DNA from 2 places in the Kribbella aluminosa genome. Region 1 is predicted to be linked to the other one. Evidence: riboswitches for the same ligand, from Rfam matches in the RefSeq annotation. Region 1 holds a riboswitch; the other holds the start of a gene.

Region 1 (4,937 bases):
GCCCGATGTGTCGTACGTGCCGGTGCTCCGGGACGCGATGACCACCGACACCGCCGACCCCGCCGGTGTGTACGTCGGCACCCGGGACGGCTGCGTCTACGCGAGCGCCGACTCCGGCGACAGCTGGGTCGAGGTCGCCAGCCACCTGCCCGACATCCTCACGGTCCGCGCAGCGGTGCTCGAATGATCGCTGTCCGGCTGCCGACGGTGCTCCGCCCGTTCGCGGGCGGAGCGGAACGCGTGCAGGTCGAGGCCACCACGGTGGCGGAGGCCTTCGCCGCACTCGACGCACCGCTCCGTCGGCGCCTCACCGACGAGCAGGGCGCCGTACGTCGGCATGTCAACGTCTACCTGCGGGACGACAACATCCGCGACCTCGCCGGCGTCGAAACCCCACTCACCGAAGGCGACGAACTTCTCGTTCTCCCCAGCGTTGCCGGCGGCTGACCCAGAAAGAAGCTAGTCGCGCCAGGCGCCGGTCCAGTCGTACAGCGGTGCGGTGGTGGCGTACTCACGCAGGTACACGATCCGATCCCCTTCCAGCCGGGCGACGGTCGAGCCGTCGAACGTCGCGGGCTCGCCCTTCCAGGTACAGCTGAACGTCCACTCAGCGACCAGCGTTACTCCGGCCCTCGCCGCGGATGTGATCTCCCACCCGTCCACCGCCCCACCGGCGCCGAACCACGCCTCCATCCACTGCTCTACCCGCGCCTTGCCGCGGTAGACCGGGCCGTAGCACTCGATGACCACGCAGTCATCCGTCAGAGTGTTCAGCACGGCCTGGGGGTCGTGTCCCCGCCAGCCCTCGATGTACGCCCGCAATTGATCCACCGCCGCAGCCTAGGCTGCGGCGGTGGTGGCTGAGGCCGTTCGGAAATAAAAGACTGCAGTTTGCCGCCGTGTTTGATTACCGTCTGGCGGCATGAGCAACGTACTTCTGCTGACCGGTCCGTCCGGCTCGGGCAAGACGACGGTGGCCGGGCTGGTCGCCACCGACGCGGCCAGGCCGACGGTGCAGGTGACGACCGACGAGTTCTTCCGCGCGATCCGGACCGGCTTCGTCCCGCCGTACCTGCCGGAATCGCAGCGGCAGAACGCCGTGGTGGTGGACGCGATCGTCGCAGCGGTCGCGGTGTTCGCCGACGGTGGGTACGACGTCGTGGTGGACGGCATCATCGGACCGTGGTTCCTGCCCGCGTACCGGGCTGCCGCCGCCGAGGGACAGTGGCGGATGTCGTACGTCGTCCTGCGGCCGGATCTCGCGACGACGCTGGAGCGCGGGCTGGCGCGCGGCGGAGTCGAGCTGACCGACGCCGACGCACTCACCGGGCTGCACGCGGCCTTCGCGGACCTCGCCGAACTCGAACGGCACGCGATCGACACCTCCGGGCTCGACGCGGCCGAGACGGCCGCCGAGGTCCGCAAGGCTGTTGCTGAGGGCACCTACCTGCTCAGTGTCTGAAGAGTCGCAGCCCCGTGGCCGACCAGGTGATTCCGAGCGCGGCGCAGGCGGCGGCGATCTCGTCGGAGCGGATCGAGCCGCCGGGCTCGACGATGTGGGTGACGCCGTACCGGTGGGCGACTTCGACGTTGTCGGCGAACGGAAGCGCACCGTCCGAGACCATCGTCACCCCGGTGAGGGGTTCAGCCGACCAGAGCGCCGCCTTCTCGCCGGCCAGGCGCGTGCAGTCGACGCGCGACTGCTGCCCGGCGCCGACGCCGATCGTCATCCCGTCCTTCACGAGCACAACGGTGTTCGACTGCGTGTAGCGCGCGACGATCATCCCGAGCACCGCGTCGTCCGGCAGATCGTGGGGGAGTGGCGCGGCGTCCCGCTCCTGCGTCAGCCGTACGCCGTACACCTCGCGGACCTCGTCGGCCGGCGGCTCGTACGACGGGTCCATCCCGAGCACCAGATACGTCCCGCGCTTCTTCGCCGCCAGGATCTCCAGTACGCCGTCGTCGTACCCGGGCGCGATGATCCCGTCCGACACCACCCGCTTCAGTACCGCGGCCAGCTCCAGGTCCACCGGCCGCGACACCGCCACGAAGTCGCCGTACGACGACTTCGGATCCGCGTCCCGCGCCCGCAGGTACGCCTCCGCCGCCGTCCGGCCGAGCGCGGCACCCGCGGGTGAGACGTGCTTGTACGACGCTGCGGCCGGTACGCCGAACCGCTCCGCGGCCTCCCGGACCAGCTGCCAACCGGTCAGCGCGTCCAGGATGTTGATGTACGACGGCGCACCGGCGAGCACCGTGAACGGCGCGTTGCCGAGCGTGGCCGCCTGATGAGGATTCATGCCGTACCGCAGACGCATCGGGACCTCCGAGTTGCTCGAAGGCGCCCAGGCGGACGACGCCTTTGCTCGGAAGCTCCCTGGTGGTGATCCACCCTCGCCAGTCGCGGTATGGCCAGCTTAGGGCGTGTCTGGCCCTACTTCGTCGCCCGCACCACGAGCAGCCGTGACTTCGCGGCCAGCGGTTCGCCGTGCCAGCCGCCGTCGACGACCACGTCGGAGAAGCCCGCCGCGCGCAGGTCGGCGGTGATCTCCTCGACCGACCGGAAGTACAGGACGTTCCGGTAGACCGCGTCGTGCCCGTCCTCGAACACGTTGTGCGCGTCGAACACCACCCGCCGGTCCGCGATCTCGATCAGCTCGAGCCACTCCTTCAGGTGCCCGGCCACGGTGTCACGTTCGCCGTACGTCGCCTCGCTCGTCCACTGCTCCCACGCCCGTACGGCGGGGTTCCGCGACTCGAACGCGAACACGCCGCCGGGCCGCAGCGCGGCGGCCACCGCGGCGACCGTGTCCGCGTGCTCCGCGACGTGCATCATCGTGTTGCCGCTGCTGACGACGAGATCCACATCGCCCGTCGGCTGTACGACGCGGTGGTCGCCGTCGATCCAGGTGACCGCGTCGGCGCCGGGCTGCCGGCGCGCGTACCCGAGCATCGTGGGGCTGGGGTCGATACCGATCACCTCCCGCCCGGACGCGACGAGCGACCGCGTGAGCAGGCCGGTACCGCAGCCGAAGTCCAGGACCTTCGCAGTGCGCTCGGCCAAGGCGCGGTAGTACTCGTGGTCCTCACCGGCCGGGTTGTCCAGGTCGTAGAGCTGTACCAGTTGTTCGTCGCCGTACGGGTCGCCAGTCACCCTGAAAGACTAGGTGGTGCGAGGGCCCTGCTTGTAAGACGGTCGTCTCAGAAATTGAGACGCTGGGTGGCTGAACTTGACCAGGTCGGCAGGTTTCGGCGAATAATGCCTACATGCGATCGATTCTCCTCGTACTTGTGCGGCGCGCCGACTGACGCGACCACCGAGTCGACGCGCCCCTTTCAGCCAACCCGGCGGAAGGGGTTTTTTGTTGCCTGTACGACTATCCGAGACCCGGAGTCGCCAAGGTGACGGCCACAAGCGAGGATGGATCGGTCGCGAAAAGTACAACCATCGTGACAGGACTGAGGGAAGGCACTCATGAGTGAGCAGCTGACCGGGGCACAGGCTCTGATCCGCGCACTGGAACATGCCGGAGTGGACACCGTCTTCGGCATCCCGGGTGGCGCGATCCTCCCGGCGTACGACCCGATGCTCGACTCGACCCAGATCCGCCACATCCTGGTACGTCACGAGCAGGGCGCCGGTCACGCCGCCCAGGGGTACGCCGCGGCGTCCGGCAAGGTCGGCGTCTGCATGGCGACCTCCGGACCGGGCGCGACCAACCTGGTGACGCCGATCGCCGACGCCTACATGGACTCGGTGCCGCTGGTGGCGATCACCGGTCAGGTGGCGGGCGCCGCGATCGGTACGGACGCCTTCCAGGAGGCGGACATCCGCGGCATCACGATGCCGATCACCAAGCACAACTTCCTGGTGACCGACCCGAACGACATCGCGACCACGATCGCCGAGGCGTTCCACATCGCCTCCACCGGCCGGCCCGGTCCGGTGCTGGTGGACGTCACGAAGGACGCGATGCAGAAAACCGGCGTCGACTTCCAGTGGCCGACCGAGCTCGCGCTGCCCGGCTACCGGCCGGTGACCCGCCCGCACCCGAAGCAGGTGCGTGAGGCGGCCCGCCTGATCGTCGCCGCCGAGAAGCCGGTGCTGTACGTCGGCGGCGGTGTCATCCGCGCGCAGGCCAGCGCCGAGCTGAAGGAACTGGCCGAGCTGCTCGGCATTCCGGTCGTCACCACGCTGATGGCCCGCGGCGCGCTGCCCGACACCCACGCGCTGCACTTCGGGATGCCCGGCATGCACGGCTCGGTGTCCGCGGTCGGCGCCCTGCAGCGGTCCGACCTGCTGATCACGCTCGGCGCCCGCTTCGACGACCGGGTGACCGGCAAGCTGGACTCGTTCGCCCCGGACGCGAAGGTCATCCACGCCGACATCGACCCGGCCGAGATCGGCAAGAACCGGGCCGCCGACGTCCCGATCGTGGGCGACTGCAAGGAGGTCATCACCGACCTGCTCGCCGCGCTCCGGACCGAGATCGCGACCGCCGGCCGGACCCCGTCGTACGACGCCTGGCGCCACCAGCTGGAGGACGTCCGCTCCCGCTACCCGGTCGGGTACGACGAGCCGGAGGACGGCACGCTGTCGCCGCAGCACGTGATCCAGCGGATCGGCCAGATCGCCGGCCCGGACACGATCTACACCGCGGGCGTCGGTCAGCACCAGATGTGGTCCGCGCACTTCCTGCCGTTCGAGAAGCCCGGCCACTGGCTGAACTCCGGCGGCCTCGGCACCATGGGGTACGCCGTACCGGCCGCGATGGGCGCGAAGGTCGCCCGCCCGGACAAGACCGTCTGGGCGATCGACGGCGACGGCTGCTTCCAGATGACCAATCAGGAGCTGGTCACCTGCGCGCTGGAGGGCATCCCGATCAAGGTCGCCGTGATCAACAACCAGTCGCTGGGCATGGTCCGGCAGTGGCAGA
Region 2 (4,937 bases), 1.6 Mb from region 1:
CCTCGGCGAGCCGCCGTACCAGATCGACGGCCTCCGGATCGCTGGTGTCGTGCGGGGTGATCGCCCAGGTCGCACCGTCGAACAGGTCGGCGCGCGCGGCCAGCGGGCCGTTGCGTTCGGAGCCGGCCATCGGGTGGCTTCCGACGTACCGGCTGACGTCCTGCACCAGGCTGCGCGCGTCCGCGAGCGGCTTGCTCTTCACGCTCGCCGCGTCCGTCACCACAGCGCTGGTTTGCGCAAGCTGCTCGGCGACGACGGCTCCGACGTGGTCCGGCGGTACGGCGACCACGACGAGCTGCGGCTCGATCTGCACCAGCCGCGAACCGGCCCCGATCCGCTCGGCCATCAGCGCGTTGTCCGGGTTCCCGTCGACGAGCTCCACGACCACGCCCAGCCGGGCCAGCGCCAGCCCGATCGACGTCCCGATCAACCCGGTCCCCACGATCCGGACCGGGCCTGTCAGTCCACTCACTGGGCGCCGGTCAGGTCCGGGCGGAGAGCTACCGCGCCGTGCAGGTACACGTGCTGGATCTTGTCCCGCGAGCGCGGCGTCTCGGTGTGCAGCATCAGCCGGACGACGCGCGGCAGTGCGTGCGGCACCGGGATCTCCTGCATGCACATCAGCGGTACGTCGGTCAGCCCGATCTGCCGGCCGGCGACCGCCGGAAACTCCGATCGGAGGTCCGACGTGACGGTGAACAGGATGCTGATCAGATCCTCGTTCTCCAGATCGTTCGCCTCCAGGACCGCCTTCACCAGCTCCGCGGACCGCTCGAGCAGGTGCTCGCGCTCGTCCACGTCCAGCTGGGTGGCGCCCCGGATCGCGCGTACCGCCACGTCTCTCCTCCTAGTTCGTCTCCCCCAACCCTAGTTCAGAGCAGTCAGAGAGTGGACAGCCGTCTCAGCGGCGTCGACAGTCTGCTCCAGCAGCAGCGCGAGCGTCATCGGGCCGACACCGCCCGGGACCGGCGTGATCAGCCGTGCGACCTCGACCGCCTCGGCGAAGTGCACGTCGCCGACGTTGCCCTCGTTGTACCCGGCGTCGACGACCACCGCGCCCGGCTTCAGCCAGTCGCCGCGAACGAAGTTCGGCTTGCCGACCGCGGCGATCACCACGTCGGCGGTCCGCACCAGATCCTTGAGATCCCGGGTCCGGGAGTGCGCGTAGGTGACGGTCGCGTTCGATGCCAGCAGCAACATGCCGGCCGGCTTCCCGAGGATCGGGCTGCGGCCGATCACCACCGCATGCGCACCCTCCAGCGGTACGTCGTACGCCGCCAGCAACCGCAGGATCCCACCGGGCGTGGCCGAGCGGAATCCGGGGCTGTCGAACGCCGTCGCCGCGAACGACCGCATCGTGACGCCGTCCACGTCCTTGGCCGGGTCGATCGCCTCGAACGCGGCCCGCTCGTCGATCTGCGCCGGCACCGGGTGCTGCAGCAGGATCCCGTGTACCGACGGGTCCTCGGACAGCTTCGTGATCTCCGCGACCAGCTCTTCCGTGGTCGTCGAGGCCGGCAGGACGACGCTCCGGGACGCGATGCCGGCCTTCTTCGACCGGTTCTGCTTCATCCGCACGTACGTCGCCGACGCCGGGTCGTCACCCACCAGCACGGTCGCCAGACACGGCTGCACGCCGTACTTCTCCTGCAGGGCACTCGCCCGCTCCGCCGCCGTGGCCACCATGCCGGCGGCGAGGTCGGTACCGATCATCAGCTCAGCACTCATGCGCGCACTCCTCAGAGTTCGAAGGTGCCCAGGCGCGCGGCGAAGCCGGATGGCAGACCGTTCCCCGGTGGTTCGTCCACCTCAACGCCAGTCGCGGTCCGGCTCCAGGATATCCCGTCAGAGGTCCCGCGACAGCCCGACTCCGAGGGCCTCCGCCACAGCCGGTCGGGGGTCGGCGATCGGGGGTCGGGGGTCTGCGGTCGGGGGTCGGCGGTCGGGACCGGACACAAGGAACGGTGCCTGCGGACCTGGCATTGCAGGTCTCCTCGCACGGTTTCCTGTCTCCACCCATGGGCACGGCGCGTTGCTGGACCGTATCCGGCGGGCCAGTGGAGGCTTCGTGATCCCGTCCCGGCAAGCCCTTCCGTCAACCGCAGCCCTGCGCGCGGCGGAGGACCTCGGCGCAGGCAGGGACCGCACGTCCGCCGAGTTGCTGCCGAGGGCGGCCCGCTCGTCGAACGGCGAGGGTTCGCCAGCCCGCCGCCGCGCGCCCCGCGCACATACCCACTCAGCTGGAGGGTTGCCCATTCAGATTTTCACTGGGCAACCCTCCACGTGAATGGGCAACCCTCCACGTGAGGGGGCAACCCTCCACGTGAGGGGGCAACCCTCCACGTGAGGGGGCAACCCTCCACGTGAGGGGGCAACCCTCCACGTGAGGGGGCAACCCTCCACGTGAGGGGGCAACCCGATCGTCAGAGGAGGCCGGCGTGGTCCAGGGCCAGGTAGGCGGCGTCGATGCCGGTCATCGCGCCGGGGTTGCGGAGCTCCGCGCGGAAGGCGTCGACGGTCAGCTCGACCGGTACGCAGTCCTCGGCCTCGTCCAGCTGCTGCTTGCCGTCGGGGCGGCAGCCGCGGGCAATTGCGACGTACTTGCGGAACGTCGAGGACGCGCCGGACCACTGCCAGCCGACCACGTCGAGTGTCTCGCAGGTGTAGCCGGTCTCTTCCTCGAGCTCCCGCGCGCCCGCCACGGCGACGTCCTCGCCAGGCTCGACGAGACCGCCGGGAAGGTTCGTGACCACGCTGTCCGGTCCGGCCCGGAACATCCGGATCGTCACGATCCGCCCCTCCGGCGTCAACGGCAGCACCGTCACGCCGGCGTTGATCCCGGCCTCGCGGCCGAACACGTCCCACTCGACCTCGCGCCCGTCGGGCATCCGGTACCGCCGCAGCCGGACGGACAGGAACCGCTCGAACCCCAGCTCCTCCCCCAACAACTCCCACGGCGCCGGATCCGCCGGCACCGCCGCCGACGCGCGACCGGACGCCGGGTCGATCGACGCCACCCCCGACGCGCGGCTGGACGCCGCGCCCCCAGCCTGCGCCGCGCTCGATGCGGACGACCCCGCGGACGACCCCACAGACGACTCAGCCGCCACGTTTTCGGTGGCAGCTGAGTCCTCGATCCGGTCCGTCACAGCGGACGGTTGCCGTCGGGGTCTTCTGGCGGGGCGACCGGTACGTCGCCATCGTCGGAAGGCGGAGCAACCGGAGTCTCGGTGGACCCGGCGTCCTCGGTCTTCGCCGAAGACTCCCCGGCCGTGGCCGCGCCGTCCGCGCCGCTCCCGCCGCCAGAGCCCGCGTCGTCGGAGCCTCCGCCGTCGGAGCCCTCGTCGTCGGAGCCTCCGCCGTCGGAGCCCTCGTCGTCGGAGCCTCCGCCGTCGGAGCCCTCGTCGTCGGTTGCCGGGTGGGACTCCGACAGAATGCGTTCGAGCGTCTGCTCGGAGATTCGCTTGAACTTGCGCACCTGTGACCGGGTCCGGTCCAGGACCGCGACCTCGAGCTGGTCCGGGGTCAGCTGCCGGACCTCGGTGCCGTCGTGGCCGAGGGCGTCGACCGCGAGCCGGAGCGCACCGGCCAGCGAGATGCCCTCCTGGAAATGCTCGCCGATGTACTCCGCGACCGTGTCGGCCGGGCCGCCCATCACGGCGTACCCCTGGACGTCGGCGATCGAGCCGTCGTACGTGAGCCGGTAGATCTGGTCGTCGCTCACATTCGCGCCGACCTCGGCGACCAGGATCTCCACCTCGAGCGGCTTCTCACCGCCGGAGGAGAAGATCGCACCGAGGGTCTGCGCGTACGCGTTCGCGAGCGCGCGCCCGGTGACATCACGCCGGTCGTACGAGTACCCGCGCATGTCGGCCAGCCGGACGCCGGCAATCCGCAGGTTCTCGAACTCGTTGTACCGGCCGACGGCGGCGAAGGCCATCCGGTCGTAGATCTCGGCCACCTTGTGCAGCGCGGGCGAGCGGTTCTCCGCGACGAACAGGATGCCGTCGGCATATTGCAGCGCGATCGCGCTGCGGCCCTTGGCGATGCCCTTCCGGGCGAAATCGGCCCGGTCCCGCATCAGCTGCTCGGGCGAGACGTAGAACGGAACGCTCATCGAAGGTGTCGTCCTCTAATCAGTCGAAGGGCAGGTGTCAGGTGAGGGACGCCGTGGCCGGGCCGTCGGGGCGCTCGTGCCGCTGGTGCCAGACGGCGTCGACGAGCGCCGCCACCTCGTCCTCGGGCAGCCGCCGGTAACCGGCCGCGGTGACCACACCGACCACCGGGAAGATCCGCCGTAGCATGTCCGGTCCGCCGGTCGCCGAGTCGTCGTCGGCCGCGTCGATCAGGGACTGGATCGTCACCGTCACGCAGTCGGTCTCGGACAGGTCCGCGCGGTACAGCTTCTTCAGCGCGCCGCGGGCGAACAGCGAGCCCGAGCCGACGCTGTAGAAGTGGGTCTCCTCGTACCGCCCGCCGGTCGGGTCGTAGGAGAAGATCCGGCCGCCCTCGAGGTCCACGTCGTACCCGGCGAACAGCGGCACCACGGTGAGGCCCTGCATCGCCATCGGCAGGTTGCCGCGGATCAGCGCGCTCAGCCGGTTCGCCTTGCCGTCCAGGCTCAGCGTGGCGCCCTCGAGCTTCTCGTAGTGCTCCAGCTCGACCTGGAACAACCGGACCATCTCGATCCCGAAACCGGCCGAGCCGGCGAAGGCGACCACCGAGTACTCGTCGGCCGGGAACACCTTCTCGATGTCACGCTGGGCGATGATGTTGCCCATCGTGGCCCGCCGGTCGCCGGCCATCACGACACCACCCGGGAAGGTGGCGGCGACGATCGTCGTACCGTGCGGGACTTCGCTGGACAGGTCGCCCTGCCCGAGCGACCGCCGTCCGGGCAACAGGTCGGGCGCGTGCCCGGCCAGGAAGTCCATGAA

What was found. Region 1 has a riboswitch for ZMP and ZTP ahead of JOF29_RS10870 (5-aminoimidazole-4-carboxamide ribonucleotide transformylase). Riboswitches for the same ligand answer to the same signal wherever they lie in the genome.
Region 2: another riboswitch for ZMP and ZTP. It lies ahead of JOF29_RS18420 (bifunctional 5,10-methylenetetrahydrofolate dehydrogenase/5,10-methenyltetrahydrofolate cyclohydrolase); the one in region 1 lies ahead of JOF29_RS10870 (5-aminoimidazole-4-carboxamide ribonucleotide transformylase).

Annotation. Positions count from the first base shown of each region.
Region 1 covers NZ_JAGINT010000001.1:2,236,543-2,241,479, forward strand. The annotation lists gene JOF29_RS10850 (WD40/YVTN/BNR-like repeat-containing protein) at 1-187, shown strand, start outside; gene JOF29_RS10855 (MoaD/ThiS family protein) at 184-447, shown strand; gene JOF29_RS10860 (nuclear transport factor 2 family protein) at 460-831, opposite strand; gene JOF29_RS10865 (phosphotransferase-like protein) at 923-1,462, shown strand; gene JOF29_RS10870 (5-aminoimidazole-4-carboxamide ribonucleotide transformylase) at 1,452-2,318, opposite strand; ZMP/ZTP riboswitch at 2,337-2,415, opposite strand; gene JOF29_RS10875 (class I SAM-dependent methyltransferase) at 2,435-3,154, opposite strand; gene JOF29_RS10880 (acetolactate synthase large subunit) at 3,476-4,937, shown strand, end outside.
Region 2 covers NZ_JAGINT010000001.1:3,853,237-3,858,173, reverse strand. The annotation lists gene JOF29_RS18430 (prephenate dehydrogenase) at 1-472, opposite strand, end outside; gene aroH (chorismate mutase) at 469-837, opposite strand; gene JOF29_RS18420 (bifunctional 5,10-methylenetetrahydrofolate dehydrogenase/5,10-methenyltetrahydrofolate cyclohydrolase) at 868-1,728, opposite strand; ZMP/ZTP riboswitch at 1,748-1,833, opposite strand; gene JOF29_RS45385 (NUDIX hydrolase) at 2,424-3,149, opposite strand; gene prcA (proteasome subunit alpha) at 3,146-4,117, opposite strand; gene prcB (proteasome subunit beta) at 4,155-4,937, opposite strand, start outside.